Regions from separate parts of the Flavimobilis sp. BM9 genome, predicted to be linked through region 1. Evidence: riboswitches for the same ligand, from Rfam matches in the RefSeq annotation. Region 1 holds a riboswitch; the other holds the start of a gene.
What was found. A riboswitch is a leader RNA that binds a small molecule or an ion and turns the genes downstream of it on or off. The one in region 1 is predicted to bind cyclic di-AMP.
Positions count from the first base shown of each region.

Region 2: linked by a shared signal. The riboswitch ahead of AC4F3Q_RS08090 (C40 family peptidase) and the one ahead of AC4F3Q_RS09870 (C40 family peptidase) in region 1 are both predicted to bind cyclic di-AMP.

Region 1 is NZ_JBZEMO010000005.1:41,162-56,676, forward strand. Features, by position in the region: gene AC4F3Q_RS09845 (O-methyltransferase) at 1-787, opposite strand, end outside; gene AC4F3Q_RS09850 (glycosyltransferase family 2 protein) at 817-2,370, opposite strand; gene AC4F3Q_RS09855 (glycosyltransferase family 2 protein) at 2,497-4,269, shown strand; gene serC (phosphoserine transaminase) at 4,315-5,433, opposite strand; gene AC4F3Q_RS09865 (iron-dependent transcriptional repressor DtxR) at 5,518-6,219, shown strand; cyclic di-AMP (ydaO/yuaA leader) riboswitch at 6,324-6,510, shown strand; gene AC4F3Q_RS09870 (C40 family peptidase) at 6,498-7,310, shown strand; gene AC4F3Q_RS09875 (universal stress protein) at 7,523-8,512, shown strand; gene ddaH (dimethylargininase) at 8,523-9,332, opposite strand; gene AC4F3Q_RS09885 (hypothetical protein) at 9,335-10,075, opposite strand; gene AC4F3Q_RS09890 (OsmC family protein) at 10,078-10,587, opposite strand; gene AC4F3Q_RS09895 (MarR family winged helix-turn-helix transcriptional regulator) at 10,666-11,154, opposite strand; partial or broken gene AC4F3Q_RS09900 (EamA family transporter) at 11,193-11,960, shown strand; tRNA gene AC4F3Q_RS09905 (tRNA-Arg) at 12,064-12,136, opposite strand; gene AC4F3Q_RS09910 (hypothetical protein) at 12,559-15,515, shown strand, end outside.
Region 2 is NZ_JBZEMO010000004.1:44,998-60,512, reverse strand. Features, by position in the region: gene AC4F3Q_RS08120 (hypothetical protein) at 1-117, opposite strand, end outside; gene AC4F3Q_RS08115 (ABC transporter ATP-binding protein) at 114-860, opposite strand; gene pyrE (orotate phosphoribosyltransferase) at 868-1,452, opposite strand; gene AC4F3Q_RS08105 (SDR family NAD(P)-dependent oxidoreductase) at 1,525-2,280, opposite strand; gene AC4F3Q_RS08100 (exodeoxyribonuclease III) at 2,349-3,155, shown strand; gene AC4F3Q_RS08095 (hypothetical protein) at 3,332-4,081, shown strand; cyclic di-AMP (ydaO/yuaA leader) riboswitch at 4,324-4,508, shown strand; gene AC4F3Q_RS08090 (C40 family peptidase) at 4,507-5,385, shown strand; gene AC4F3Q_RS08085 (methyl-accepting chemotaxis protein) at 5,546-7,435, shown strand; gene AC4F3Q_RS08080 (phospholipase D-like domain-containing protein) at 7,547-8,788, shown strand; gene AC4F3Q_RS08075 (alpha-galactosidase) at 8,890-11,073, opposite strand; gene AC4F3Q_RS08070 (ABC transporter substrate-binding protein) at 11,076-12,422, opposite strand; gene AC4F3Q_RS08065 (carbohydrate ABC transporter permease) at 12,533-13,420, opposite strand; gene AC4F3Q_RS08060 (carbohydrate ABC transporter permease) at 13,417-14,358, opposite strand; gene AC4F3Q_RS08055 (beta-galactosidase) at 14,355-15,515, opposite strand, start outside.

The sequences.
Region 1 (15,515 bases):
GACCGAGCCGCCGCAGCTCCTGCCTCGTCTGGTTCCCGAAACGCGGGTCGTGCTCGAGCGAGATCAGGTGCCCGCCTCCGCGGGCGCGCAGGGCGGAAGCGATCCAGACCGAAGAAGCGCCTGACCCGCACTCGAGGACGGTGGGGTGGGCGTCAGCCTCGAGGATCGCGGCGACCAGGACGTGGAGCGTCGTCGCTGTCGCAGCCCACCCGCCCAGCGTGGGCCACCGGACGGGGCCCGGGCCAGCGACACGGTCGGCCATCTGGGACAGGTCGAGGACCGCGGACGGCACCTGCTCGACCGCTGTCGTGAGGTTGACCGTCCTCCGGTACGTCATGGCGAGGGTACGGTCGATCCGGTCGAGCAGCTCGGAGTGCCGCTCGACCGCTCTGCTGACCGGGACCCCGCGGCTCGGGGCCTGACCCACCGAGCCGAGAGAGTGCTCGAGGAATGCGGCAGAGGCCTCGACGCGCGTCTCCAGCCGGGCCAGGGTGAGGTCCTGGACAGCGAGGCGCTGGGAGTCCTTGCGTGCGAGCTTCTCCGACGCACCTGCCCAGCGATCCAGGTCGTGCTGGAGAGCGCGGAGGTGCCGATTCGTCTCACGCGATGTCGAGCGCACCAGCTGGGCGAGAGCGCGCGCGCTGAGGAAGAGAGCGACGCACAGGTTCACCAGCGCGAGCGCGACGAGCGTCACCGCGGTCTCGAGCTTGCCGAGCCCGCCGGCAAGTGCGGCTCCTGACGCCACCAGGATTGTCGTGGCGTAGCCGAGCCTCCGCGCGAAGTGCATGACAGTTCCCTTCGGGACGTGACGCGGCGTCAACTGCGCCGGAGTCGGCGACTGAGCTCGGCAAGCATCCCACGAGCCCCCGCGCGGATCATGGCGGCACTGGCGCGGAATCCCCTCGGTGCGGCGCCCTGTGGGGCAGGTCGCGGAGCGGTGCGGCGGGACTCCTTCTCGAGCCTGGCGATCTTCTTCGTCAGCTGCCGCTCTCGCTCGGCGGGGCCAGGTACAGGTTCGTCCGTCGGCGCGGACACGTCGAGAGCGGTGAGGGCGCCCTCGAGGGCAGGAGTCCACCAGATCCCCCAGACGGCGTCGATCTGCGTCTGCAGGTCGCCTGCCGGGAGGTTCCTGCTGGCGCGCTCGTGCGCGGCCGTGCGCAACAGGCTCACCGGCGCGTCCGGGCCCGGCATCCGCACGAGGCCCGCATCGTGCTCGCCGGCGAGCTTGACGAGCTCGCCCAGGACGCCGGGGCAGAGCGCTGCGCTCACGGGGACGTCCAGTCGGAACGCCGCGGGAAACACGTCCTGGGGAGCATGCTCGACGAGCGAGACGCGCGGCTCGCCCTCGAGCCACTCGCGCAGCAGCCGGAGCTCGAGGTCCGGATCGTCGAGAGGCGGGCGTCGGCCGTCGTGCAGGCGAGACCACGGGGCGACGAGCGAGACGTGCAGGTCCGTGAAGCTCGACGCCAGGAGATGGTCGACGCACACGCGAGCGCGCGCCGCGTCGACCTCCTGCGCGACGACGACGGCGTGAACCATCGGGACGCGCCAGACGCGCCCACCCGTCGTGCGTCGACGACGGATGAGCGGTGCACGCTGTGCCAGGTAGGGCTTGTCGTGGTGCAGGACGTCGTCGAGTCGACGCTGAGCGTTCGTCGGCCCCAGGTGCCACGCGACAGCGTCACGGGCTGGCACGAACACCGCCCCGCGTGCTGCGAGCCGGTAGGCGAGGTCGGAGTCCTCGCCGAGAGCCAGCGACGTGTCCATACCGCCCGACGCCATGTAGAGGTCGCGTGAGACCGAGCCGGCCGCGCCGGTGAAGGTGGAAAAGACGTACGGGCTGTCGGTGTTCAGGTCGTCGGTGCGGGCGTAGACGTCCTCGACCCACTGGCTCCTTGTGCCGTCCACCTCGAGCTGCCGGGCCAGGTCCTCGTCGGTCGTTGCACCGGCGATGTCCGACGGCGCGACGTCCCACGAGTCGACAAAGCGGATGTCGCCCTTCGTCGCGACGTCCTTCAGCCGATCGTGCCATCGCAGGTGGGCAGTGAGATGGTCCGCCGGGACGACGATGTCGGAGTCGAGCCAGACGAGGATCTCGCCTGTCGTCGCGAGCACGCCCTCGTGGCACGCATTGGCTCGGCCCCAGCCCTTCTCGGGGCGGATGATGCGCGTGTTCTTGTGGTGGACCTCGGGAAGGACGTATGGCTCGGGAGAGCCGTCGTCCACCACGACTACCTCGACGAGGTCCTCTGGATAGTCCTGACGGGCCAACGAGGCCATCGTGAGGTCGAGCGTGTCGGCTGAGCCGAAGGCGGGGACGATCACGGCGACCGTGCGGTGCGGGCGCCAGTCGTGCGGCAGGTCGATCATCGCGTCACGCCATCTGTTCCGGCGAGCGACGCCCGGAACTCCTGACGTGCGGACCCCAGTCTGTTCCCCTTGTGACACCGCTGTAGAGTAACAGCCGATTATCGGCGACCGAGGAGGGGTGGGGGCGTGGCAGGTTCTGAGCCGATGGTCGCCGACAGCAGCGTCTCTCTCGGCGATCTGCTCGACGTGCTCGAGCGGCTTCCCTCTGGTGAGCCGGTGGAACTGACGCTCGCCGACCTCGACGACCTGCGCGCCCTGACCGTCCTCGCTATCGACCGGTTGCCGGCCACCACGGTGCGGATCACCGTCAAGCGCTACCGTCCCCCGCTCGCACGCTGGCGCGGGTCGCTGGGCTACCTCCCGGGCCTGGCGTCGTCTCGAGTCTCCTGGCCGGCGGCTCGGACCGGCCCGGTCGAGGTGGAGGTCGTGCTCCGCGAGCCTCTCGACCTCTCCACCGTTGCGGCGGCGGTCTGCGACATGCTTGTCCCCACCAACGTCGCGGCCTTCTGGGGCTCGCCCCAGCTCGCCGTCGCCCCGGGGACCGGCGCTGACGTCCTCGCGCTGCTGCCGCAGCCATGGGCGCTGCGACCGCAGGTCGAACCCGAGCCTGACGTGCTTCTCGCCACCGACATCCTCCTGGCTCCGCCAGACTTCGACGCCTCCGGCATCCAGCATCGGAGCCGCCTCGACGTCGCGCCAGGGCCCGCGCTCGGCGGGACGGCCGGTCCGCTCATCGACCTCAGGAAGCACAACCCGATCGGGCGGCTCGGCAAGGTTGGCGGCGAGTGGCCGGCGCGCAGGGCGCGGATCGCCACCACGGGCGTCGACCGGTGGGTCCTGTCCGTCGAGGGCGAGCCGGTCGTGGTTCTTGACAACCGGGCTGAGATTCCGTCGTCGGTCGTCGAGCTGCTCAGGCCGTGCTCGACGCTGGACCTCAGCAGCATCGACGAGCCCGCGGACCCCGCGACGGCGGGCGCCCTCGCCACGAGGCTCGCCGAGCTCGCCGCTACCGGGGTCGTCCTGCACAGCGGAGCACACCTCGTCCAGCACGTCCCGACGCTCGCGTCGACGGTCCGCGACATCATGGGACGCGCAGCAGCGCCCGCGTCCGGTTTTGCCAACCTTGCCCTCTCGGTCGAGCAGCGTCGCGCGTCGATGCGCGAGCACGCGGGCGTTCTCGCGCTGGGGCGTGCGGCGGAAGGGCTCGGAGCGGCGCGCATGCTCCCGCACGTCACCGCGCTGCTCGTGACGAACAGGCCCGAGCTGGTCGAACATGCGGTCGGGTTGATGGTCGCGCAGACCTACCCGTACCTCGACGTCCTGGTCGTCACGCACGGGAGAAGTGCGCCGGACACGAAAGCATGGTCCGACGAGGCGCGAGCGAAGCTCTCGGGGTGCATCGAGCTCCCGGCTTCGGTGCCGTTCGGCGACGCGCTCGCGCTGGCGACCGAGAGGGCGGCGGGGCCGCTCGTGCTGAAGATCGACGACGACGACCACTACGGGCCGGAGTTCGTGTGGGACCTCGTCCTCGCGCGGCTCTTCTCGGGAGCCCAGGTCGTCGGGAAGCAGGCGGAGTTCACCTACCTCGAACCGTTCGACGTGACGGTCAGGCGCGGCTTCGGGGTGGAGACATACTCCGAGCAGGTGGCGGGCGGCACGATGCTCATGTCGGTCGCGGACATCGCGCAGGTCGGAGGATGGCGAGGTGTGCCGCGCGCCGTCGACCGTGCTCTGATGCAGCGGTTCGTCAAGGCCGGCGGGGTGACATATGTCGACCGAGGCATCGGTTTCGTCTACGTGCGGCACGGCCGCGGGCACACGTGGAGGGCCGACGCGGGGCACTTCCTGCGCAACGCCAGGGAACAGTGGTCCGGACTCTTCCTGCCCGCGCTCGGCTGACCTGAGAGGCCCTGCGCCGCCGGCGTCCCCCGGGGAGCGGCCGGCTCAGCCGAGCCGCTCGACGACGTAGTCCACGGCCTGCGTGAGCCGTGCGACGTCGTCGGGATCGACGGCGGGGAACACGCCGACGCGCAGCTGGTTGCGTCCGAGCTTGCGGTAGGGGAAGACGTCGACGACGCCGTTGTCGCGCAGCGCCGCGACGACGGCGGTCGCGTCGATCGTGTCGTCGAGGTCGATCGTCGCGACGACGTTCGAGCGGGCGGCCGGGTCGGTGACGAACGGCGTCGCCCAGTCGCGGGCGTCGGCCCAGTCGTAGAGGGTCGCGGCGGAGCGTGCGCAGCGCTCGGCCGACCAGGCGAGACCGCCCTGGGCGCCGAGCCACTCGACCTGCTCGGCGAGCATGACGAGGGTCGCGACGGCGGGGGTGTTGAGGGTCTGGTCGAGGCGCGAGTTGTCGACCGCGATCTTGAGCGAGAGGATCTCCGGGATCCACCGCTCGCTGGCGAGGCGTTCGGCGCGCTCGACGGCGTCGGGGGAGAGGACCGCGAGCCACAGCCCGCCGTCGGAGGCGAAGACCTTCTGCGGTGCGAAGTAGTAGACGTCGGTCTGCGAGACGTCGACTGCGAGGCCACCGGCCCCCGACGTCGCGTCGATCGCGACGAGCGATCCTTCGGAGCCTGCGGGGCGCACGACGGGCGCCATCGCCCCTGTCGACGTCTCGTTGTGCGGCCAGGCGTACAGGTCGACGTCGTCGCGGAGCTCGGGCAGGACGACGGTGCCGGGCTCGGCTGTCCGGACGAGCGAGTCGGCGAGGAACGGGGCTGCCGACGTGGCCTTGGCGAACTTGGCGGAGAACTCGCCGAACGCGGCGTGCGAGGCGCGGTCCTCGACGAGGGAGAACGTCGCGACGTCCCAGAACGCGGTCGCGCCACCGTTGCCGAGCGCGATCTCGTACCCGTCCGGGAGGTCGAAGAGGTCGGCGAGCCCGGTGCGGACGCGGCGCACGACGTCGCGCACGGGTGCCTGACGGTGGGAGGTGCCGAGGAGGGAGCGGCCGGCCGCGGCGAGGGCTGCGACCTGAGCATCGCGGACCTTCGAGGGGCCTGAGCCGAAGCGGCCGTCAGCGGGGAGGAGGTCGGTGGGGATCTGGATCGTCTCGGGCACTCTCAGAGGATAGCGGCGCCGCCCGTGCTGACACCGTGTTCGCCTAAACTGTCCCAGGACACCGACAACAGGAGGCTGGGTAGCGTGAGCGACCTCATCGACACCACCGAGATGTATCTCCGGACGATCTACGAGCTGGCCGAGGAGGGCATCGTCCCGCTCCGTGCCCGCATCGCCGAGAGGCTGGGGCACTCGGGGCCGACGGTCTCCCAGACGGTGGCCCGCATGGAGCGTGACGGCCTCGTGGTGGTGTCGGGGGACCGCCATCTCGAGCTGACTCCAGACGGTCACGCGAAGGCGATGCGGGTCATGCGCAAGCACCGCCTGGCGGAGCGTCTCCTGACCGATGTCATCGGTCTCGAGTGGGAGTACGTCCACGACGAGGCGTGCCGCTGGGAGCACGTCATGAGCGACCGCGTCGAGAAGCGGCTCCTCGATCTGCTGGACCGTCCCACGCACTCTCCGTACGGCAACCCGATCCCCGGACTCGGCGAGCTCGGGGACGAACGTCCCGAGCAAGGGTTCCTCGAGGGAGTGGTGTCCCTCTCGGTCGTCAGCGGCCTCCTGGCCGACGGCGAGAGCCGCACGGCGCAGGTGGCGCGGCTGGGTGAGCCGCTGCAGACCGATGTCGTGCTTCTCGCGCGGCTCGCGTCCGCCGGTGTCGTGCCTGGTGGCACCGTCGTGCTGACCGCGACGGGGCGGGACGTCGCGGTGACGGCGGAAGGCAAGGACACGGTTCTCGAGCTCCCGGCCGAGGTGTCGAGGCACATCTTCGTGGGCTCCTGAGCCCCGTCGAACCCCGCGAGAAGTTGTCGTGACCGGAGCGTGACATTCGCGCATCTCATGGGGTACCTTCGATCTGGCCTCATCCGGAACCCCGGAGGAGGCGCACCTGCAGAACGCCGAGCTCTGCCACTGCAGGTGTCGCACCACAGACCGCTGGCAGAGGCGGGGGAACCACCAACGGCTCCGGTTCGCCGGAGACTTGGGGTGAAGTCGGCCGGTTCGCCGGTCGGCCGGGCAGCTCTCTAGCCCGAACCCGACAGCTAACTTCGTAGGCGTTCATGGAGAGGCTCAACTACGTGACGCTCAGCACGACTCGCGCCAAGCACCGCGCGGCCCGTCGTCCCATCAGCCAGGTCATCGTCGACGCGGCAGGGGACAACCTCAGCACCGCGGGGAAGCGCACCGTCGCTGTCGCCGCGACCTCCGGACTCCTCGTCTCGATGCTGGGCACCTCTGCCAGCGCGGCCACCGACGCGAACGTGTCGATCGGCACGGCAGACGTCTCCGCACTCACCTCCCAGGCTCGCGCCCAGCTCCAGGCCGCCCCTGCGGTCACGGTCGCTGACGCGTCCTGGTCCGTCTCGGCTGGGACGGTCAAGCCCGTCAAGGTCAAGCCGGCCCCCGAGGCCCGCCAGATCGTGTCTGAGACCCCTCGTGCGAACGAGAGCGCGTCCCGCAGCCAGACCCGCACGCCCGCCGCCGACGAGACGCAGAGCGCTCCGAAGTCCGCCGAGAAGACGGCGCCTCCGGCCGCCGCGTCCGGCTCCGCGGTCATCGAGATCGCCTCCCGCTACGTGGGCGTCCCGTACGTCTACGGCGGTACGACGCCGAACGGCTTCGACTGCTCCGGCTTCACGAGCTATGTGTACGCCCAGCTCGGCATCGACCTCCCGCGCAGCTCGGGTGCCCAGCGCGGGATGGGCACCGTGATCCCGCGCAGCCAGGCCAAGCCCGGCGACCTCATCTGGACCCCGGGCCACGTGGCGATCTACGCCGGTGGCAACACCCAGATCGACGCCCCGCGTCCCGGCAAGTCGATCCAGTTCCGGAACATCTGGCAGTCGAACCCGACGTTCATCCGTCTCGGCTGAGCACAGCAGACTCCTCGACAAGGCCCGGACCGTCTCTGACGGTCCGGGCCTTCGTCGTGCCCAGGAGACGGCGAGGCGCGAGGCGCGCAAGCTCCCGCGATCGTGGGTGAGACCCGCACCGAGCAGGGCATAGGCAGGGTGTTGAGAGGGTAAAGTCGAAGCACGGAGGGCGCGACGAGCGTCTGCCGCGGAACTCAGAGAGGAGCTCGCAGATGACGCACCGCGACGTGGTCCTGGTGGGGGTGGACGGGTCCTCGCCGAGCCTGCACGCGCTCGACTGGGCTGCCGCCCAGGCGCTCCGGCTCGGTTGGCCGCTGCACGTGGTCTGCGCCTACTCCCTGCCGTCGTTCACGGCAGCGAGCCTCGACGGCGGTTATGCGGCCCTCGACGACACTGCGATCCTCGACGGCGCCAAGGCCGTCCTGGAGGAGGCGAAGGCCCGTGCCGAGGCCACCGGCATCGAGGTCCGGGCGTCGGTCACGACCGGGGACCCGGCGGGCGTCCTCGTGGACATGTCTCGTGAGCACCGCCTCGTCGTGGCGGGCACGCGCGGGCACGGTGGTTTCGCTGGGCGGCTCCTGGGAACCGTGTCGTCGGCGCTCCCCGCGCACAGCCACTGCCCGACGGTCGTCGTCCCGTACCTCGGTGAGGACGGCGAGCGCACCGCGATCTCCTCGGTGGCGTCGAACGCCGGTCTCGAGCCGGTCGACCAGCGGCCGCTGTTCCCGATCCGTCGCATCGTCGTCGGCATGGACGGGTCGCCGACGGCGGAGGGGGCGCTCCGGGCAGCGCTGCTGCAGCAGAAGGTCTGGGACTGCGAGCTGGTGGCGGTCGCCGGGGTCCCCGTCGGGGCCGGGGCCGGGTTGCTCGCGTGGCTCCCGGCTGCTGTCGACCACGAGGCCGTGCTCGCGGACGTCGCTGAGGGTCTCAACGTCATCGTGGACCGGGTCCTCGCGGACTTCCCGGGGCAGAAGGTGCGGCGGATCGTGCTCGACGGTACGGGTGCCGAGCTGCTCACCGAGTTCTCCACGGCTGCTGACCTGGTCGTCGTCGGGTCGCGCGGCCGGGGCGGGTTTGCGGGCCTGCTCCTCGGTTCGACGTCGCAGGCCGTCCTGCACCACGCTAAGTGCCCGGTCATGGTCGTGACCAAGAAGTCGAGCGACGCGGTCGCCTCGGCTGACGAGGCCGAGCAGGCCGGCTGACGGCGCTGCGTCAGCCGCGCAGGACGAGGGTGCAGCACTTGGCCCCGCCGCCGCCGAGCAGCAGCTCGGGCAGGTCGACGGGGACCGGGGTGTAGCCACGCTCCCGGAGCGCGTCCGCGAGGCGCGTCGCGCGCGCCGCCATGACGATGTGCTCGCCGTCGCTCACTGCGTTGAGCCCGAGCACGGCCGCGTCCTCGTCGGTCGCGTTCAGGGCGTCCGGGAAGAGGCTGCGCAGCCGCTCCTGCGAAGGGCCGCTGAAGGCGCTCGGCAGGTACGCGACGTCGACGGTCTCGCTGCCGTCGCCGCCCTTGAGGACCATCAGAGCGGTGTCGAGGTGGTAGAAGCGCGGGTCGACGAGCTCGAGGGTGACGACCTCGCGGCCCAGGACGTCGCTCGCCTCGGCGTGCGCCTCGCGCGACGTGCGCAGCCCGGTGCCCGCGAGCAGGAGGTCGCCGACGAGCAGGAGGTCGCCTTCCCCCTCGTTCGTCTCGACAGCCTCGTGCGGGCGGAAGCCGAGCTCTGCGAGCCGCGCGAGATAGGCCGGGCCCTCGGCGGCGCGCTCCGCGTGCGAGAACTTCGCGCCGTAGGCGACACCCCCCACGACGGTCGCGCCGTTCGCGGCGTAGACCATGTCCGGGAGCCCGGGGAGCGGGTCGATGAGCTCGACCGTGTGCCCGAGGTCGACGTGGACGTCCCGCAGCCGCTGCCACTGCGTCATGGCGGCGGCCTGGTCCACGGGGACCGAGGTGTCCATCCACGGGTTGATCTCGTAGGAGACGGTGAAGTAGGTGGGCGGGCACATGAGGTAGCGGGCCGGCACGGTCACGTCCCTTCGACCTGGAGGGGTGCGGCCGCGGGGTCGGCCTGCTCGACGATGCGTACCGGCTCCCCGATGCGGAGGGGAGGCGGGCCGAACGCTCCGGCAGCCTGCCGCACGACCCCGCGTGCGAGCGCCCGGCCGCCGATCGCGCCGACTGCGGCACCGACGCCGAACGGGACGAGGCGCCCGAGCGCGAGGCCGGACTGCTTGGCGAGGTACCGCTTGAGGAACCTGCCCGTGAGGACCTTGTTGACGCGCTTGATCGTGGTGGACGGCGCGGCTGCGGCCAGGACGCGTCCCCACGCGACCGGGCTGATGCCGGCGGTCGCGAGAGCGGCGGTGCCGTCGTCGCCGAGGATGGCGGCGAGGACCAGCGCCCGGCGGCGCTCGACGTCGTCGACGGCGATGCCGTGCACGTCCGCGACGGCGAGGGTGTACGCGGCCGATGCCGCGAAGAACGTCGCGAGGTCGCTCACCGTGAGCGCGGTCGCGGTGGCGGTCCCGACCGCGGGGATCGCGGCTGCCGCTCCGACCGCGGCTCCGGTCGAGGTGACGACGCGCAGGAACTCCTTTTCGAGGAGCGCGAGGATCTGCTCGGGGCTCGCTTCGGGGTTGCGGGCTGCGACACGGTCGACGTGCGCACGGATCACGGGGGAGGGGATCCGCACCGCATGGTCGAGCGCGGCCTCGAACGCGCTGCGGCGGTCGGAGCTCTTCCCGCTGATCTGCGCGGCGGCTGCCATCGTCAGATGCCGTCCTCGGAGGAGTGGGAGACCGTCTCGCCCGTAGCCTCGTCGATGACGCTCAGGGTGACGGTCGCGCCGGACTTGATCGTGCGACCGACCGTGCAGCTCGCGTCGATCGCGCGGCTGACGACGGCGAGCAGGCGGTCGCGTGCGTCGGGCTCGAGGGCGGAGAGGTCGACCTCGAGCTTCTCGACGAGTTCCGTGTAGCGCTCTTCCTCGACGTTCTTCACGGTCGTCACGTCGATGCGCGCGGCGTAGTCCGGGCCGAGGCGTCGCGCGAACGCGACGTCGGAGGACAGTCCGGTGCAGCCGACGAGCGCGAGCTTGAGGAGCTCGCCCGGGGTGAAGCGGCCGTCGTGCTCGGTCGAGCCGATCGCGACGCGGGCGCCGCGGCCGTTGAAGCCGGCGTACTGGCGGGGGCCGACCCGTTCGATCCAGACGGCGTCGGGGGCGACGGCAGGGACGGTCTCCTCGGCGAGGGCGGCGGCAAGAGCGGGGTCGAAGGTCATGGGGTCAGTTTTCCACGGGCCTGCGACGTGCGCGGATCGGCGGGCGTCGACATCCACCTGGAGAGACCGGCGCCCGAGCTACTCGTCGAGCGCGGCGAGCCACGTGGTGAGGATGCGCTCGAGCTGGACCGCGTCCCGTTCCGGCAGTGCTGCGAGCAGGCGGGCCTCGTTGGCGAGGTGCTCGGTGAACGCGTCGTCGATGAGGGCGCGGCCTGTGGGGGTGAGCGCGACGACGCGGCTTCGACCGTCGTCGGCGGCGGGGCGGCGCGTGACGAGGCCGGCGGCGACGAGCCGGTCGACCCGCTTGGTCATCGCGCCTGTCGTGACCATGGTGTGGTCGCTCAGCTCGCCCGGGGTGCGCTCGAAGGGTGCGCCTGCCCGGCGGAGCGCCGCGAGGACGTCGAACTCTCCTTCGGTCAGGCCGTGGCGACGGTAGACGACCTCGAGCTGTTCGGTGAGGGCGTTCGCGAGGCGGTGGAGGCGGCCGAAGACTCCCTGGGGGCGGGGGTCGAGGTCGGGGCGCTCGCGGCGCCACTCGTCCTGGATCCGGGAGACGTGGTCAGGCATGTGGACAGAATACCTTCCGAGGAAGCAAACTGTCTTCCATGGAAGATAATCGTCGATGGATCGCCGTGACGGCGGTCGCCCCTGTCCTCTGGGGGAGCACGTACTACCTCACCCACGCCGTCCTGCCCGACGGTGCACCGCTCTGGGGAGCGATCCTGCGCGCGCTCCCCGGCGGGCTCCTGCTCCTCGCCCTGCGCCGACGCCTGCCGCGCGGGTCCTGGTGGTGGCGCGCCCCCGTGCTCGGCGCGCTGACGACAGGGCCGTTCTTCGTTCTCGTCTACGTCGCTGCGCAAGAGCTGCCGTCGGGCGTCGCCTCGATGATCATGGCCCTCTCGCCCGTCGCGATGATGGCGCTCGGGTGGGCCCTGCTCGGCGAACGTCCAGGGCTCGCCGCAGCGCTCGGTGCGGCCGTCGGCATCGGAGGTGCCGTGCTCATCCTCGCGGGCGGGGCGGGGGAGGTCGCGCCGTGGGGTGTCGCCGCGTCGGCCGCGGGGCTCGTCATGTCGTCGGTCGGCTTCGTGCTCGCCCGCCGCTGGCGGGCCGGCGTCGACCCCGTCGCCCTCACCTCGTGGCAGCTCACCTCGAGCTCGCTGCTGCTCCTGCCTGTCGCGCTGCTCGTCGAAGGCGCGCCGCCCCGGCTCGACGGCGTACAGGTCGTCGCGTTTGCCTACATGAGCGTCGTCGCGACAGGGCTCGCGTACGTCGCGTGGAACCTCGGGCTCGCGCACCTGCAGGCGGGGACCGTCGGTCTCGTCGGCCTGCTCAACCCGGTCACCGGGGTGCTGCTCGGCACGGTGGTGGGCGGGGAGTCGCTGACGATCCTCCAGGGGCTCGGCATCGTCGCCGTGCTCGGGGGGATCGCCCTCGCGCAGGTGCGCGGAGCTGGGCGACGGGCCGAGGCCCGAGCGGTGCGCCTGGGCAGACTCGAACTGCCGACACCCGCTTTAGGAGAGCGGTGCTCTATCCACTGAGCTACAGACGCGCGCCCGGCCGTCGCGGTCGGGCGGGTCGAGCCTACTCGGTCGAGGCTCCGGTCCCCGAATCCGCGCCCGTTTCGGGCGGTGTTCACGACAGGATCGAAGGTCCCGTCGGAAACGACGACGCGTCACCTCGTCGTTCGAGCCGCGCCCGTGCGACCGGGGTCTCTCAGGCTCCGCACAGACAAGATCTCGCGGCTCGCGGCGCGTTGACACCGGGTGAAGGAGCGTGCAAGATCATCCATGACGGCGCGCATCGCCTGCCCCCTGCGCGGTGCGCGCTGTCCCTCATTCTCGGCCCTCGAGCCGGACCCCATCCCTCTCTTTCGGCCATGGGTGTCCCATGTCTCGGGCCTCGCAACCCGCCCTGCGGCGCGTCACCCCCACTCTCACCCCGCCGCCGGTTAGCGTTTCCAACGTGAACGTCATGGCCAGCAACCAGCGCCCCGAGGGGGAGCAGCCCGCCGGCGCCCCGAACGCGCCCGTGATCGTCGCTGCGCCCACGACCTCCCAGATCGTCGCGCGGTCCGTCAGCACCTGGCGCACCGCGCTCGCCGCCCGCGCCGGCGGCTCCTCGCTCGCGGACATCCGCCTGCTCGGCGACGCCGTGCTCGACCTCACCGCAGCGCACCCGTCAGGGATCGCGCAGCTCTTCGCCGGTCGCCCGACCCAGCTCGCGAACATCTTCCGCGAGGGCATCTCCCTGCCCACCGCGCGGCGTCGGGCACGGGCGGTCGCAGCACGCGCCAAGGAGCAGACCGAGCGCTACGGCATCGCCCCGACCTACCTCGCGATCGGCGTCGCCACGTGGACCGAGGAGGTCGGTGACGAGTCCGCGAACGACGTCGCGGCGCTCGCCCGCATCGCCGGAGCGGCGCCCGGCCCGTCCGGGGCGTCCGAGTCGGAGCCGCGCGAGTCGCGGCGCACCGTCCGCGCCCCCGTCCTGCTGCGCCCCCTGCGGCTCCAGGCCCGAGGCTCCGGGGAGTCCGACTACGAGCTCATGCTCGAGACGTCCGCCGAGCTCAACCCCGTCCTGTCGCGCGCGCTGCGCTCGCGCGGCGCGCTGCTCGACCCGGTCGCGCTCGCGCAGTCGGCCTTCGACTCGGGTGCGTTCGCGCCGAGCATCGTCACCGACCGTGTCCACGCGCTCGGCTCTGCCGTGCTCACCGACTTCACGCTCACCGAGAAGCTCGTCGTCGGCTCGTTCGTCCACCCGGGCCAGGCGCTCGTCGACGACCTCGACGAGCTCTCTGGCCTCGACCACCACGAGGTTGTCGCGGCGCTCGCGACCCTCGCCTACGAGGACGAGCACGTCCGGGCGCACCCGCCGACACGGACGTCGGTCCTGCCCGCCGAGGACGGCGACGACGCGGACGACAGCCAGGGCGCCGACCCCGAGCCCTTCGACGAGGTCCACGACGACGTCGCGTCCACGGTCGCGCGCGCGTTCGTCCCGCAGTCCTTGCCCGAGGTGCGCCAGGGCGACGAGGATCCGGCGGACGAGCGGGGCGTCGGCGACCTCGATCCTGCCCAGCGCCACCTGATCGACGCCGTGACGACGGGGCGCCACGTCTTCGTCGACGCGCCCGCCGGCGCGGACGTCCCCGGGACCGTCGCGGCACTCGTCGCCGACGCCGCCGCCTCCGGCCGCTCCGTCCTCTACGTGCCCGGCCACCGGCGCGCCGCCGAGCAGGTCGTCGCACGCATGGACAGCCTCGGGCTGTCCGACCTCCTCATGGACATCGAGCCGTCGCCCACCTGGCGCGCGGGAGTGTCCCGCCGGCTCCTCGCCGCGATGACGCTCGAGCCTCCGTACATCGACCGGCACGCGCTCGGGCGCCTGCGCGCCGACCTGATCGACACCCGCCGCCGCCTCGCCGGGTACATCGAGTCGCTCCACCTCGTGCGACGCCCCTGGGGCGTCTCGGCGTACGACGTCCTGCAGGCGCTCGCCCGCCTGACCGCCGCACGACCGTCACCCTCGACGCACGTCCGCCTCTCCCCGGCGACCACGACCGCCCTGACGGGCGAGGTGCGCGAGAACGCGATCGACACGCTCATCCGCGTCTCAGAGCTCGGGGCCTTCACGATCCGGCCCACGTCGACCCCCTGGTACGGCGCAGACCTCATCGAGGACGACGCAGCCCGTGCCGCGCACACGCGCGCCGAACGGCTCGCGAACGACCTCCTTCCGCGCCTCGACGCGCAGATCGAGCAGGTGCGCGCGTCGTCGGGCCTGGTCGAGCCGACGTCGCTGCGCGCCTGGGGCGAGCAGCTCGCGATGATCGCCGGCCTGCGCACGACGCTCGACGTCTTCCAGCCGATCATCTTCGAGCGGACCGCCGCCGACCTCGTCGCCGCGACCGCGACGCCGAAGTGGCGCACGCTCAACGCCCCCGAGATGACGGGCCGTCAGCGCCGCCGCCTCGCCAAGCAGGCCAAGGACATGCTGCGCCCCGGCACCCGGGTCGACGACCTGCACGGCGCGCTCGTCAAGGTGCAGGCGCAGCGTGAGCAGTGGACGGCGATGTGCCCGGGGGGCGGCTGGCCGCGGCTCCCCGAAGGTCTCGCCGTGATCGAGGCGACCTACCGCGAGGTCCTCGCCGACGTCGAAGCGCTCGAGCCCGTGCTCGCGTCGACCCCGGCAGGCGGCGGGCTCCTCGACATGCCTCTCGCCGCGCTCGTCGAGCGCACCGAACGCCTCGCGGCGGACCGCGCCGCGCTCGACACGCTCCCCGAGCGCACCGCGCTCCTGCGCGACCTGCGCGCCGCGGGCCTGTCCGCGCTCGTCGACGACCTGCACGACCGGCACGTCTCGAGCGGCCTCGTCGGCCCTGAGCTCGAGCTCGCCTGGTGGTCGTCGGTGTTCGAGGAGATCCTCCGCCAGGACGTCGCCCTCGCCGCGTACGACGGGGCAGCGCTCGAGGCGCTCGCGGCCCGCTTCCGCGAGCTGGACCGCGCGCACGTCGCCGCGCTGCCCGGCCCTGTCCTGACCGCCGCGATCGGCGAGGCGACCCTCGCGATGCGCAAGCACCCGGAGGACACCGAAGAGCTCTTCGCCGAGCTGCTCGAGGGCCGCTTCACGGGCCTGCGCGACACGACTGCCCGGTACGGCCACCTGCTGCGTTCCCTGCGTCCCGTCACGGTCGCGTCGCCGACGCTCGTGCCGCACGTCCTGCCCCCGACCCGGACGGTCGACCTCGTCGTCCTCGACGCGGTCCAGCACCTCCCGGCCGAGCTCCTCGTCCCCGCGCTCGCGCGTGGCCGTCAGGTCGTCGTCATCGGTGACGCCCGCTCGGCGTCGGGCGCGGCCGTGCGCGACCTCGCTCGCATTCTCCCGACGGTGCCGCTGCGAGCACAGGTGTCGTCGCGTGACCAGGAGCT
Region 2 (15,515 bases), on a different contig from region 1:
CGTCAGCACGACGACGTACACGACGTACGCCACGTCGCTCAGCGACCGTGGCTCGCGCGCGGCCCACACGGCGAGCGCTCCGCGCACCCCGGTGCGCCCTGCTGCCTGCTCGCTCACGCGTCCGCCGTGCCGCCGTCGGGCGTCAGGTCGTCGACGCCGCGCCCGGGATCGAGGCCCTGGTCGGGCGCGTCGGCCGAACGGGCAGCCAGGCGGAGCACGTCGCCGCCGAGCGCGTCCGCGAGCGGGGTCGAGTGCGTCGCGACGAGCACGGTCGCGCCCTCCTCCCTGCGTTCCGCGAGAATCTCGGCGACGACGGCGGTGCGGTCGGCGTCGAGCCGCTGCTCGGGCTCGTCGAGGAGGAGGAGCGACGCGGGCCGCACGAGGACCGTCGCGAGCGACGCGAGCTGCGTCTGCCCGGACGACAGCTCGTGCGGGAAGCGGTGCGCGAGGTTGGCGATGCCGAGACGTTCGAGGAGCGCTCCGGCGGCCGTGCGCGCGTCGCGCACAGGTGTGCCCCACGTCGTCGCAACCAGTGCGACGTGCTCACCGAGCGTGAGGTCGCGCGCAAGCAGCGGCGGTTCGACGGTGCCGGTGACGAGCCTGCGGAAGGCTCGGCGCTGCGGCGCGGGCGGAGCGCCGTCAACCGTCACCTCGCCGGACGTCGGGAGGCGCAACCCCGACACGAGGCGCAGCAGGGTGGACTTGCCGGAGCCGTTCGCCCCGCGCAGCACGAGCGTGCCGCCCGCGGGCACGCTCGTGCTCACGGGTGCGAGGAGCGTCGTCCCGTCGAGCTCGACGCCCGCCGAGCGCAGCTCGACACGCACGCCGCGCGGCGCCCCCGGGTCGTTGCGACGTCGCACGCGTCACTCAGGCGAGACCGAGGTCGTCGAGGCCGAACAGGTAGTGGTACGTCAGACCGGCGGCCTCGATCTTCTCGCGCGCGCCCGTGGCGCGGTCGACGATCACGGCGACGCCGACGACGTCAGCCCCCGCCTCGCGCAGCGCCTCGACAGCGGTCAGGACAGAGCCGCCCGTCGTCGACGTGTCCTCGACCGCGACGACGCGGCGGCCCGCGACGTCGGGCCCCTCGATGCGGCGCTGCATGCCGTGCGCCTTGCCCTCCTTGCGGACGACGAACGCGTCGAGGTCCTGTCCGCGCGACGCGGCCGCGTGCAGGAGCGCCCCGGCGACCGGGTCGGCGCCGAGCGTCAGACCGCCGACGGCGTCGATCTCGGCAGGGCCGAGGCCCGCCTCCTCGAGCGTGTCGAGCAGGACGTGACCGATGAGCGGGGCGGCACGGTGGTGGAGCGTCACGCGGCGCAGGTCGACGTAGTAGTCGGCCTCCTTGCCGGACGCGAGGGTCACCCGGCCGTGCACGACGGCGAGCTCCTTGATCAGGTCGCGCAGCTGTTCGCGAGGGGTCGGGGAGAGGACGGCGTCGTAGTCGGTCACGTCGATCAGGCTAGTAGAGGCGGGCGGGCCGCGTCAGGCGCGTCCGGGACTCGGCGAGCGGCCGCGCAGACGTCAGAGGCCGGAGCGCGCCTGGAGCGCGCGCACGGCCGTGCGAGGCGTCACCTGGAGGAGCGCGCTCGCGACCGCGTACCGCACGGACGGCGTCGAGATGACGACGCCGCGGCGCACGTCCGCGAGCGCCTGCGCGACCACACGGTCGGCGTCGAGCCACGCGACGTCGGGGCCGACGCGGCGGAAGCCCGCACGCTCGTGGAACTCGGTGCGGGTCAGGCCCGGGCACAGGGCCGTGGCCGTCACGCCGGTCCCGTCGAGCTCGACGGCGAGCCCCTCGGTGAAGGTGCGGACCCACGCCTTCGCGGCGGCGTACGTGCCGCCCGCGGTGAGCGCTGCGACCGAGGAGACGTTGAGGATCGCGCCGCGGCCGCGCCCGACCATCGGCTCGGCTGCCGCGCGCGAGAGCACCATGACCGCGCGGACCAGGACGTCGAGCATCGTCTCCTCGGCCTCGATGTCGCCGGTGACGAAGCGCTGGTGGGTCGTGTAGCCCGCGTTGTTGACGAGCAGCCCGACGGGCTGCTCCTCCTGGCGCAGGCGGTCGGCGACACGTTCGAGGTCGCTCCGCACCGACAGGTCGGCGGGCAGCACCTCGGCGCGGACGCCCGCGTACGCCCTCAGCTCGTCCGCGAGCCGCTCCAGCCGGGCCTCGTCACGCGCGACCAGCACGACGTCGTGCTTCGCTGTCGCGAGCTGCCACGCGAACTCCTCGCCGAGCCCCGCGCTCGCGCCCGTCACCAGTGCTGTTCCCATGGGCCCCACCCTATGGCCCGAGGCCAGGTCGCGGCCCGTCCGCAGCCCGGACGAAGTAGCCTCGAGGCATGCGCCTCGCCACCTGGAACATCAACTCGATCCGCGCCCGTGCCGACCGCGCGCTCGCCTTCCTCGAGCGGGAGGACATCGACGTCCTCGCGCTGCAGGAGACGAAGTGCAAGGACGCGCAGTTCCCGAGGGAGGCGTTCGAGGCGGCGGGCTACGAGATCGCGACGTTCGGGTTCAGCCAGTGGAACGGCGTCGCGATCCTGTCGCGCGTGGGCCTGGTCGACGTCGAGCCCGGGTTCCTCGAGCAGCCGCAGTTCGGCGAGGTGCCCGCCGTCGAGGCGCGCGCGCTCGGCGCGACGTGCGGCGGTGTCCGCGTGTGGAGCCTGTACGTGCCGCACGGCCGCGCGCTCGACAACCCGCACTACGCGTACAAGCTGGCGTGGCTCGAGCGGTTGCGTCAGCACGCGGTCGACTGGGTCGCCGCCGACCCGGCCGCGAAGGTCGCCCTCGTCGGCGACTGGAACGTGGCGCCGTTCGACACGGACGTGTGGGACATGGCGGTGTTCGAGGGTCAGACGCACGTGTCCGCGCCCGAGCGGGCCGCGTTCGCGGCGTTCGCCGACGCCGGGTACACGGAGGTGTCCCGCGAGTTCATCCCGGACGAGCGCAAGTACACGTACTGGGACTACCAGCAGCTGCGGTTCCCGAAGAACGAGGGCCTGCGCATCGACTTCGCGTACACGTCGCCCGCGCTGACGCCGCTCGTCAGGGGCGTCACGATCGACCGGGACGAGCGCAAGGGGAAGGGTGCGTCCGACCACGTGCCCGTCATCCTCGACATCGACGACTCGCAGGTGTCGGCGTGAGCGGCGCGCTGCCGCCCGTCCCGCCGCCTCCGCCGGGCCCTGCTGGGGCGGGCGTTCCCGTCCCGCCGCTTCCTGCGCCGTCGGGCACCGCGCCCGTGCCCCCGCCCCCTCCGCCCGTCCCTGCCCCGGCACCGTTCGCCGCTCCTTCCGCGGCCCCCTCACCCCTGCCTGGACCTGTGCCGCCTCCCCCGCCGCCAGGTCCTGTGCCGTTCTCGGGGCCGTCTGCGGCCGAGCACCTCACCCCGGCGTGGCCGGGTGGGCACGCCGGCGCGGAGCATCTCGGGTTCAGCGAGCAGACCTACACGGCGGGCTCCTGGTCGGCGTCTGCGGCCGCGTCGCTCGTCCCGCGGCCGACGCCCCCGCCAGGGACCGACCCCGTCGCGATCGTCGCCGTGCCGGCGTCCGTCGTGCTCCCTCCCGTCGGCGTCGTGCTCGCGGTCGTCGCGCTCGTGCGTACCGGGCAGTCGCGGCAGCGTGGCCGCGTGCTCGCGACAGCGGCGCTCCTCGTGGGGACGCTGCTCACGGCTTTCGTGGTCCTCCTGCCGTTCCTCGTCCCCTCGCTCGTGCCGCGCCTGGAGGGCTCGACCTCTCGCGTGGCGCCCGACGTCGACGGTCCCGTGGAGGTGCACGTGCGCCAGCTGACGGTCGGCTCGTGCGTCCGGTCGCTGCCGTCCGGCAGCGCCGACCGCACGACTGTCGTGCCGTGCGCCGAGGAGCACGAGGCCCGTGTGGTGTCGCAGTACGTGTTCCGCGAGGAGGGCTGGCCGGGGACGGAGACGGTGCGCGATCGTGTCGCGTCGTCGTGCACCGTGTCGGAGACCGAGGCTGCGGCTGGTGTGCGGGCCGTGGCGCTCGTCCCGACGGAAGGTTCGTGGCGTCAGGGTGACCGTCAGGGGCTGTGCCTCCTGACGCCGGACCCGCTCTGAGGGGCCTCGAGCACCCGCGTGACCGCGGTCACCTAGCAGAGTATTCCCGTTGCACGCATCACAACACGGTGAAGGAAGAGTCCGGACTACGGGTTGAAGATGTGAAGGGAATGCACATCCCCGTGACCTTCCCGTGACATACCCGCTCGGACGCGCCTACCGTCGTCAAGTCCCACCGCCGCACCCGCGGCCGTCACGAGCGTGACGCAGGGACGCAGCACCGGACGCCGAGCACTGCCACCGGGGCTGCACCGCAGAAACCATGGCAGTGGCGGGGGACCCACTTCTCCGGTCGTCACGACGACCTTGGGGTGAAGCCGCGCGGGACCGACAGCACGCCACCACGGCATGCGCTCGCTCCCCCGGCCGGGCCAGACCTCCGGCCCGAACCCGACAGCTCACCTCGTAGGCGACGAGAGGTTCGAATGAGCATCCGCACGTCTTGGCGTGCCCGCACGGGCATGCCCACACGCCTCCACGAGGCGCACGGCACGAGCACCATCGACCAGAACACCACCCCGCACGGTCGGCACCGCACAGCGGTCCGCGCCGGCGTCCTCGCGATCGCAGCAGCACTCACCGTGACGCTCGCACCCGCCGCTGGCGCCCAGGCCGCAACCCCCACCGCGGCAACCGTCACCGCCGCCTCCGCGGCGTCGACCGCCACGAAGACCACGGCGAAGGTCCACCTCAAGGCGAGCAAGAAGACCTGGGTCAAGGGCAAGAAGGCCGCCAAGGTCACCGCCAAGGTCCGCACCGGCGCCACGCCGACCGGCGGCACCGTGACGTTCTACGACGGCGGCAAGCGCCTCAAGAAGAAGGCTGTCGGCGCGAGCGGCACGGTCAGCTACCGGCTGCCGCGCAAGCTCTCCGCCAAGAAGCACACGATCCGCGCCGTCTTCCGCCCGTCGGCCCAGACCGCTGCGGTCGTCGCCCCGGGACGTGACAGCGTCAAGGTCCGCGTCATCAGCGAGGGCGCCCAGATCGCGAAGATCGCCAAGCAGTACGTCGGCGTCCGCTACCGCTCCGGCGGCGGCAGCCCCTCCGGCTTCGACTGCTCCGGCTTCACCAGTTACGTCTACAAGAAGGCTGGCATCGCGAAGCTCCCGCGCTCGTCCGCCGCGCAGCGCCACTCCGGCAAGACCGTCTCGCGCTCCAAGGCGCGTGCCGGCGACCTCATCTGGACCCGCGGCCACGTCGCGATCTACCTCGGCAACGGCAAGCAGATCGACGCCCCGCGCCCGGGCAAGACGATCCAGGTGCGATCCATCTGGCAGTCGAACCCGACATTCATCCGGGTCTGACCAAAGCGACGCAAACTGCGCAGGTCACGGTCGCGTCACGTTCATCAGTGTTACTTCACTCACGCTCGCGCTGACCGATGAGACGAGGAGCCGGTATCCCTCAGGGAAGCCGGCTCCTCGTCGCACCCACCCCGGGTCAACCAGCGCAAGGAGCAGTCCCGTGGCCGAGCCGCAGGAAGAACAGCTCGCACGTCCGATGGCGGACGACGCGAGCGACATGACCGACACCGCCGTCGGCGCTGACCACGAGCCCGCCGCGACGGCAGCCGACCCAGGTCGGCGCCGCAGGCTGGCACGCCTGCGCATCGCCGTCCCCAAGGTCCGCGTGCCGCGCAGGCACCCCCGCAAGCCCCGCCCCGCCGACGACGAGGTCGCGCCCGTCCCGGAGCCCACCGCAGAACCCGCCGCCGACGCCGCCGACGCCGCCGACGCGAACGAAGCGACCCCGGTCACCGGCCGGTTCCGCGGCCGCACCTGGTCGGTCGGCGCACGCATCATCGCCCTCGTCGCCGTCATGGGCTTCGCGACGCTCGTCGTGACCGCGTTCAGCGCCATCGCCATGGGCACGCTCAACCGCAGCACCACGAACGTCTCCGAGTCGTCCGCGACGCTCAACGAAGCGCTCCTCGACGTCAACAACTCGATCTGGGTCGCCCGCTCCGGCGGCCTGAACATCGGCGCCGTCATGCCCGTCGACCGCACGCGGCTCGCGCTCGAGATCAAGGACTCCGCGGTCGCCGCCGACGACGCGCTCATCCGCCTCGACACCGCGTTCCGCGAGACGACCGGAGCCCCCTCCGAGCACCTCGAGGAGCTCAACGCCGTGTGGGTCAAGTACCGCACGATCCTCACCGAGCAGCTGATCCCCTCCGCCGTCTCGAACAACGTGCTCGTCTACCAGTCGCTCGCCTCGGGTGCCGCCCAGACGACAGGCGGCGAGGTGACGGACACGCTCAGCCTCATCAACGTCGAGGTCGCGGCTGCGTCCGCCGACATCGCCGACGACGCGTCCGCGCAGGCCCAGGCGACGACGCTCGTGCTCATCGCGATCGCGCTCGTCGGCATCATCGGCTCGGTGCTGTTCGCGGTCCGTCTCGTCCGCTCGATCCGCCGCCCGCTCTCCCAGATGCAGGGATCGCTCGAGGCGCTCGCCGAGGGCGACCTCACGGCCACGACCGGCGTCGCGGGCAACGACGAGATCGGCCGGATGGCCGCAGCCCTCACGTCCGCGCAGACGAGCCTGTCGAGCACGCTCGCCCAGGTCTCGACGAGCGCCGCGACCGTCTCCGACGCGTCGCAGGAGCTCGCGTCGTCGCGCGTACGCCTGTCCGACGGCGCCGACTCGACGTCCGAGCAGGCGCAGGTCGTCGCGGCCGCCGCCGAGCAGGTCACGCGCAACATCGAGGCGATGGCCGCGGGCGCCGAGGAGATGGGCGCGTCGATCCGCGAGATCGCGCGCAACGCGCAGGAGGCCGCGGGCGTCGCGACGCAGGCGACCGACAAGGCGCAGGCCACGACCGAGACCGTCACACGCCTCGGCGAGTCGAGCCAGGCCATCGGCGAGGTCGTCCGGACGATCACGCACATCGCCGGTCAGACGAACCTCCTCGCGCTCAACGCGACGATCGAGGCCGCACGCGCCGGCGAGGCTGGCAAGGGCTTCGCCGTCGTCGCGTCCGAGGTCAAGGACCTCGCCCAGGAGACGGCACGCGCGACCGAGGACATCGCGAACCGCATCGAGTCGATCCAGGCGGACACGGCGAGCGCCGTCGCGGCGATCGCCGAGATCTCCGAGGTCATCGCGACGATCAACGGCTACCAGCTCACGATCGCGTCGGCGGTCGAGGAGCAGACGGCGACGACCACGGAGATGTCGCGCGCCGCCGCCGAGGCCGCGTCCGGCTCGGGCGACATCGCCGTGTCGATCACGGGTGTCGCGACCGCGGCGACCACGACGACCGAGGTCGTCGACCTCGTCGGCACCGCCGTCGACGACCTGGCCCGGCTCTCCGAGGAGCTCCGCCAGCAGGTCGCAGCCTTCACGTACTGAGCGCATCTGCACCGGCGGGAGCTGGGGCCGCGCTGGCGTCCGTCGACCAGAGCGCACTCGCGGCCCCAGTCCTGTTGCCCGTGCACACCGCCACCGCTACCGTCCGCTGTTATGCAGATCACACGAAGACTGACATCCGCGATCGCGGCCACGGCGCTGACGAGCACGCTCGCACTTTCTGCCGCCACGATCGCACCCGCAGCCACGCCGAGCACCAGCGAAACCACGACAACTGTCGCGTCGCTCGACTCTTGGCCGCTCCCTGACGCTGTCACGACCAAGACCTCTGGTTCCACTACGACAAGAACCGAGGTCTACTTCTCCAGCGGTTCCCCTGCCGCACCCGATTGGCGCATCGTCAACCACTACGCACGACTCGTCAACAGCGTGCCTAAGGGATCCACGATCAGGACGACGATCCACAACACTTCCGCCAGCTCTACTTTCGCACCCTTCATCGCCTTCCAGAACGCGCTCAACAAGTACGACACGAAGGCCGAGCGCAGCGAGAAGATCTCCGTGATGGCGAACGCCGAGAAGGTCTCGAAGACCGAAGGACTCGGCGAGATGCTTGCTCGCCACAAGACCATGAAGTGGTGCGGCACCGGTGAGGAAGGCGAACTGAACAGCTCTTGCAGCACGGGCGGGAACGATAGCCTCACGATGCACACAAAGTTCGCTCTCCTCGGCAAGGCCAAGGACTCCACCGGAAGGCTCCAGGACTGGGTGGTCTGGATCTCCACTGCGAACCTCAACAGAACCAGCGGCGCTGAGATGGCAAACAGCTCTGTCACGATCTACGGTGACGAGGAACTCTTCAAGGGGCTGGCAAACAACGTCTGGAAGCCGATGTACAACAAGAAGGCTGCCGACCTCAAGGTCACCGTCGCCGATGCGTCCTCGGCCACGGTCTATCCCTCGCCCACGTCAACGGATGACATCCTCTCCGCTCTGAAGAGTTACGACCTGGCCAACACCAGCAAGATGAAGGGCTGCACGATCCGAGTGGACCAGGTCGTGATCACCCGCACAACGATCGCGGACCAACTCGTCACGCTGAAGAAGCACGGGTGCGACGTGAGGATCCGGCTCGGCCAGAAGGACGAGCTCACTTCGAACGTGGCGAAGATGTTCTCCGATGCCAAGATCCCGGTAAAGGATTCGACGAGCCATGAGAAGACCATCATCGTCAAGGCGCGCACCTCAACGTCAGGGGACTTCCGCTACTTCACGTTCACAGGTTCCCAGAACTTGACCCCGCGCGGGCTGAAGAACGATGAACTGGTGATTCGGCTCATCGGCAAGCCCGTCCACGACGCGTTCGCGGCACGGTTCGACAGCAACTGGTCATGACGCTGCCGAAGCGGACGCCGAACCGCTGAGCGCACGCACGCGAGGGGCGGACAGGGTTCCTGTCCGCCCCTCGCGCGTTCCTCGTCCCCAGAGGGGCGGCCTCAGACTGCGTCGGCCGTGAGGACGAGGGCCTGCTCCGGCTGGAGCAGGAGGTTGGCGAGCCCCACCTCGGCGAGCACGCGCCCCGGGAGCTCCGCCCCCTCCGGGAGCGCTGCTGCGGCGAGCCACGGCGGCGGCGCGTCGGCGACGGCCCCGGGAAGGACGTCCTTGAGCGTCACGTCGTCGATCCCGTCGACGACGCCGAGCGGCAGGACGCGCACGCGGTACCGACGCTCCGGGTCGAGGCCGACGAGCCGCACGGGCGCGGGCAGCGCGCTCGAGCTGTCGCCGAGGCGCACGACCGCGAACACTCCTGCACCGCCGTCGGGCGCGACGACGCCGTGGACCTGAGGCTCGCCGTCGGGGGTGTCGCCGTGCACGACGACGCCCGAGTGCAGCAGCTCCCGGCGGGCCTTGTGCTCCGCGACCCAGGCCGCGACGACCGCACGCTCGGCGGCGTCGGACCGCGTCAGGTCGCGCTCGATCCCGGCGCTGCCGAAGAACGCGGTCGCGAGCCGGAACCCGAGGGACGCAGCACGGCCCGTGATGTGGGCGCGCCGGTCGCCGACGTGACCGCCCAGGTGCTCGGGCGGGACGAGGACGCCGGTCCACCGCTGGATGCGCTGCCGGTCGAGCGGGTCGTTCGTGTCTGACACCCAGACACGGCCGGCGCGGCGCAGCACGCCGAGGTCGACACGGCCGCCGCCGGACGAGCAGGACTCGATCTCGAGCCCTGGGCGGAACGCCCGCAGCTCGTCCATGAGCCGGTACGTCGCGAGGGTCTGCGCGTGGGCGCCGTGCGCGAGCAGGTCCGCGTTCTGGTCCCACTTGAGGTAGCGGACCGGGTACTCGTCGAGGACGGCGACGAGCTGGTCGCGGACGTGCGCGTACGCGTCCGGGTTCGCGAGGTCGAGCACCCGCTGGTTGCGCCACGTCGGGGTGCCGGGGCCGCCGAGCAGCCAGTCGGGGTGCGCCCGGGCGAGGTCGGAGTCGGGGTTGACCATCTCGGGCTCGACCCACAGGCCGAGCTCCATGCCGCGCCCGACGACGGACCGCACGAGCGGGTGCAGCCCGCCCGGCCACACGTCCGGGTCGACGACCCAGTCGCCGAGGCCTGCGGTGTCGTCGCGGCGGCCGAGGAACCAGCCGTCGTCGAGCACGAAGCGCTCGACCCCGACCTCGGCGGCGACCTGCGCGAGACGGTCGAGCCGGTCGGCGTCGTGGTCGAAGTAGACGGCCTCCCACACGTTCAGCACCACGGGGCGCGGGCGCGGCACGGGGGCGACGCGCCGCTGCCACGGGTGGAAGCGCGCGGAGAGCCCGTCAAGGCCTTCGCCGGACCAGGCGAGCAGGAGCTCGGGCGCGGCGTACGAGTCGCCGGGCGCGAGGACGACCTCGCCCGGGGCGAGGAGCTCGCCCGCACCGAGCGAACGTACGCCGAGCGCGGACGACTCCGTCCACAGCCGCTTGTCGCCGCTCCACGCGAGGTGCGCGGACCACACCTCGCCGCGGCGGAAGCCGAAGTCTGGGGTGCCGACGACCATGAGGAACGGGTCGTCGTGGCCGGGACGGCCGTGCCGCGTCTCGCGGCTCCACACGCCCTGGCCGGGGCGCGCCCGCTGGGGGCGCCGCTCGGACGCCCACAGGCCGGTGAAGTCGAGTACCTCCTCGGCGCGCGCCGGCACGGGGACGACGGCGTCGAGCGACGCGAGGTGCAGCGGTACGTCGCGCAGGTTGCGCACGTCGTGCCGCACGAGGACGACCCCCTCGGGCGACATGACGACGACGCCGCGCACCTCGACCGTGCCTGCGCCGTCGCGCAGGACGTACTCGGCCTGCTCACCGTCACCGGCGGCGTCGGTCAGCTGCGCACCCGCCCGGGTGCCGGGCGCAGGTGCCGCGACGAGCGTGAGGTCGGTCGGCAGGGGCCTGCCGTCCGCCCACGCGCCGGACAGGCCGGGACGACCGGTCCAGCCGTCGCGCGCGGACGGCAAGAGGGAGAAGCGCAGCGGCACGTCGAGCGACGACGGCGGGACCGCCGGGACGAGGACGTGCGCGAGCGTGCCGAGGTCCTGCGGGCTCAGGTCACCGAGGTCGGTGCCCCAGTGCAGGACCGTCGGCGCGCCCGGACCGCGGGCGTCGAGCACGAGGCTCGAGCCCGCGGCCCGGAGGTGACGAAGGGACAACGTCACTCCTTGACCGGGATCGACTGCGACTTGAGCGTCGAGACGGTCGAGGCCTGCGCGGAGGTCAGGGCGTCGAGCAGCGTGCCCGAGCCGGAGACGGCGCCCTTGAAGCCGTCGGAGACGTCCGCGTACGTCTGGGTCATGGTCGGTCCCCACGTGAAGTCGGACGCGACCTGGCCGGACGCCTCGGCGAAGACGTCGTAGATCGCCTGACCACCATAGAACTCGACCCCCTCCTTGAGGACCGGGAGGTTCAGGCCCTCCTTGGCCGCCGGGTAGAGGTTCGCCGCCTTGTTGAGCGCGGTGAGCGCTTCCGGGTCGGTGTTGAGCCACAGGGCGAACTTCGCCGCCTCGTAGACGTGCTTCGAGCCCTTGAGGACCGCGGTCGACGACCCGCCCCAGTTGCCCGCGACCTTCTGGCCGGCCTCCCACTGCGGCATCGGGGCGACAGCCCACTTGCCCGACGTGTCAGGCGCACCCGACGCGATCGAGTTCGCGCCCCACACCGCCGAGACCCAGGTCCAGTTGTCGCCCTTGTTGTAGGCGTTGTCCCACTCGCTCGTCCACGCCGGGTTGCTCGAGACGAGGTCGCGGTCGATCAGGTCCTGCCAGTACTCGGCCACCTTCTTCGACGCGTCGCTCGTCAGGTCGACCGTCCAGCCGGACTCGTCGTTCGAGAACCACGAGCCGCCCGCCTGCCACACGAAGCCCGCGAACTGGTTGATGTCGCCCTGCGAGAAGTTCGTGATGTGCGCGCCGGCCTCGCGGACCTTGACGGCCGCCTCGGCGTACTCGGCCCACGTCGTCGGGACGGGGATGTTGTTCTTCTCGAACAGGTCCTTGCGGTAGAAGAGCGCCATGGGGCCGGCGTCCTGCGGGACGGCGTACGCCGACCCCTCCTCGCCGAAGCTGACCTGGTTCCAGGTCCACTCGACGAAGTCCGACTTGGCGTCGTTGACGAAGTCGCACGCGCCGAGGTCCACGAGACCGTCCTGGACGCGGAAGTTCGGCAGCGCGTCGTACTCGATCTGGCCGAGGTCGGGTGCGTTGCCAGCCTTGAGCTGGTTGAAGAAGTTCGTGTACGTGCCGGAGTTGCCGTTCGGGCCGGTCTGCACCGTCACCTGGATGTCCGGGTTCGCCTTGTTCCAGATGGCCACGACGTCCTCGATGCCCGGGATCCACGAGGTGAAGGTCAGGTCGACCTTGCCCTCCGAGGGGGCGCACGCCGAGGCGTCGGGCGTCGTCGTCGGCGTCTCCGCGTCGTCCGAGCACGCCACGAGGGCGGCGCTCGAGGCGAGCGTGACAGCGGTGAGCAGGGCGACCTTGACCGCTCGCTTGCTGGGGTACATCGTCTGGTTCCTCTCTGTGGCCGTCCGGCAGGGCGCCGGGCGACGGGTCGTGTGCCTGCCGGACGGTCGGGCTGACCGCCGGCTGCGGGAACGTACGGGGAGGTGCGGACCTACTTGATGGAGCCGGCGCCCAGGCCGTTGCGCCAGAACCGCTGGAGCAGCAGGAACAGCGCGATGAGCGGGACGACGGACAGGAGGGCCCCGATGAGCACGTATCCGCGCAGCTCGGGGATCTGGTTGACCTGGGTGTTCCACGTGTAGATGCCCAGGGTGACGGGGAAGAGCGACTCGTCCCGCAGCATGATCAGCGGCAGGAAGAAGTTGTTCCAGATCGCGACGAACTGGAACAGGAACACGGTGACGAGCGCGGGCACCATGAGCCGCACCGACATCGTGAAGAACGTGCGGACCTCGCCCGAGCCGTCGAGGCGTGCGGCCTCGAGCAGCTCGTCGGGGACGGACGACGCGGAGTAGATCCGCGACAGGTAGACGCCGAACGGGCTCACGAGGCTCGGCAGGAACACCGCCCAGAACGTGTTGGTGAGCTCGACGCGGCTGAAGATGAGGAAGAGCGGGAGGGCGAGCGCGGTCGCGGGGACGAGCACGCCGCCGAGCACGATGTTGAACAGCGCCTCACGGCCTCGGAAGCGGTACTTGGCGAGCGCGTAGCCGCACATCCCCGCGAGGACGGTGCCGATGAGCGCGCCACCGATCGTGTACATGAGCGAGTTGACGATCCACTGGAGGTAGACGCCGTCACGGTACGTGAGGACTGCCTTGATGTTGTCCCACAGCGCCCAGTCCGCGAACCACATCGGGTTGGTGCTGGTGAACTGGCCGCGGTCCTTCGTCGAGGAGACGAACAGCCACCAGATCGGGAACAGGAAGTAGATCGTGGCGAGGCCCATGACGGCCATCGCGGCGAGGCGCGAGAGCGGGTTCTCCGTGACTCCGCGGCGCGCGGACGTCTCGGGTCCGGCAGAGAGCGGCGCGATCATGCGTCGGTCCTCCTCTGGGTGAGCTTGAGGAACGTGAAGGACAGGATGAACGTCGCGAGGGCCAGGACGACCGAGAACGCCGCCGCGAGGTGGAAGTTGGGCACGGCGCTCGTCGAGTAGACGGTGAGGTTCGGGGTGTACGTGCTCGTCACGGCCGAGGAGAAGGTGCGGAAGACCTGGGGCTCGGCGAGCAGCTGGAGCGTGCCGATGATCGAGAACACGGCGGTCAGGACGATCGCCGGGGCCACCATCGGGATCTTGACGGACCACGCGATGCGGAGCTGGCCGGCTCCGTCGAGCCGGGCGGCCTCGTAGACCTCGGTCGGGATCGCGAGGAGCGACGAGTAGATGATCAGCATGTTGTAGCCGACATAGACCCAGGTGACGACGTTGGCCATCGACCACAGGACGAGGTCGGCGGAGAGGAACCCGACCTTGCTCGTCAGCTCGGACAGCGGCGAGAGGTTGGGCGAGTAGAGGAAGCCCCACATGATCGCGGCGACGACGCCCGGGACGGCGTACGGCGCGAAGAACGCGAGCCGGAAGAACTTCTTGCCGCGCACGAGCGGGGAGTCGAGCAGGAGCGCGAGGACGAGCGCGAGCCCGAGCATGACGGGCACCTGGACGATGCCGAAGAGCAGGACGCGCAGGACGGACTCGCGGAACGCGTCGTCCTCGAGCACGCGGGCGTACTGGGCGAGGCCTCCGAACTTCTCGCGCGCCTTGCCGAACGTGCCCTCGCGCTCGACGACGAGCAGCGACTGGTAGACGGCGTACCCGATCGGCAGGAGGTAGAACAGCGCGAACAGGAGGCCGAACGGCCCGAGGAAGATCGGCAGGACGCCGCGCTGGTGGCGTCCGCTCCCCCGTCTGCGTCGGGTCGGCTCCTCGCCGCGGGGCGTGCCCGCGGCGGTCGCCGTGACGGTGGGGCTGGTCATCGGTCCTCCTCGTTCTCGCGTCGCGGTGCGACGCGCACGACGCGCGCGGCGCCGGCCGGGACGGTCAGCTCACCGTCGACGGGTTCGTGGGTGAGCAGCTCGAGGCCGTGGCCCCGGTAGGTGACGGCTTCGGTGCCGTGGTTGACGACGAACGTCCAGCGGTGGTCGCCGCGGGTGCGGTGGACCACCTCGACGCGTGCGTCGTGGGCGTCGTCGAGCACGTCGGTCGCGCGGGTGACGCCCGCGTCGTCGACGAGGCGGCGCACGACGCTGCGATAGGTCGCGTCGTCGGGTGCGGTCGCGAGGTACCAGGCGACGCCGTCGCCGTGGTCGTTGCGGGTGAGCGCGGGGGCGCCGGCGGAAGGGCCGTCGACGTGGGTGACGACGGCGGTCGCGGTCGTCGTGCGGACGCTCTCGGTCCACAGGCGTGCGGTGCCGCCGTCGGACAGCTGCAGGTCCTGGCCGGGGCGGACGGGCTTCATCTCGTCGGAGCGCACCCCGAGGAGGTCGCGGAACGCTCCGGGGTAGCCGCCGAGGCGGACGCGGTCGTCCTCGTCGACGATCCCGGAGAACCAGGTGACGAGGGCGCGCCCGCCGTTGCGGACGAACTCGTCGAGGCGCGCGGCGTGCGCGTCGCGCACGAGGTAGAGGCCGGGGACGACGACGAGGCGGTAGCCGCTGAGGTCCGCGCCCGGGGCGACGACGTCGACGCTCACGCCTTCGTCGTAGAGCGCGCGGTAGGCGTCGTGCACCTGGGTGAGGTAGTCGGTCGCCTGGCTGGGGCGGGTCTCGCCGTCGGCGGCCCACCACGACTCCCAGCTGAAGACGAGCGCGACGTCGGCCTCGACGCGGGAGCCGACGACCTCCTCGAGGGAGTCCAGGTCGGCGGAGAGGGTGAGGATCTGCCGCCATCCGTCGGAGTCCGTGCCGGCGTGCGGCAGCATCGCGGAGTGGAACTTCTCGGAGCCCTGCCGGCTGGCGCGCCACTGGAAGAAGCAGATGCCGTCGGCGCCGCGGGCGACGTGCGTGAGCGCGGCGCGGGTGAGGCCACCGGCCTCGTGCGCGAGGTTGACCGGCTGCCAGTTGACCGCGCCGGGCGCGGTCTCCATGAGGAGCCACGGGTCGCCGCCGGCGAGGCCGCGGGTGAGGTCGGCGGC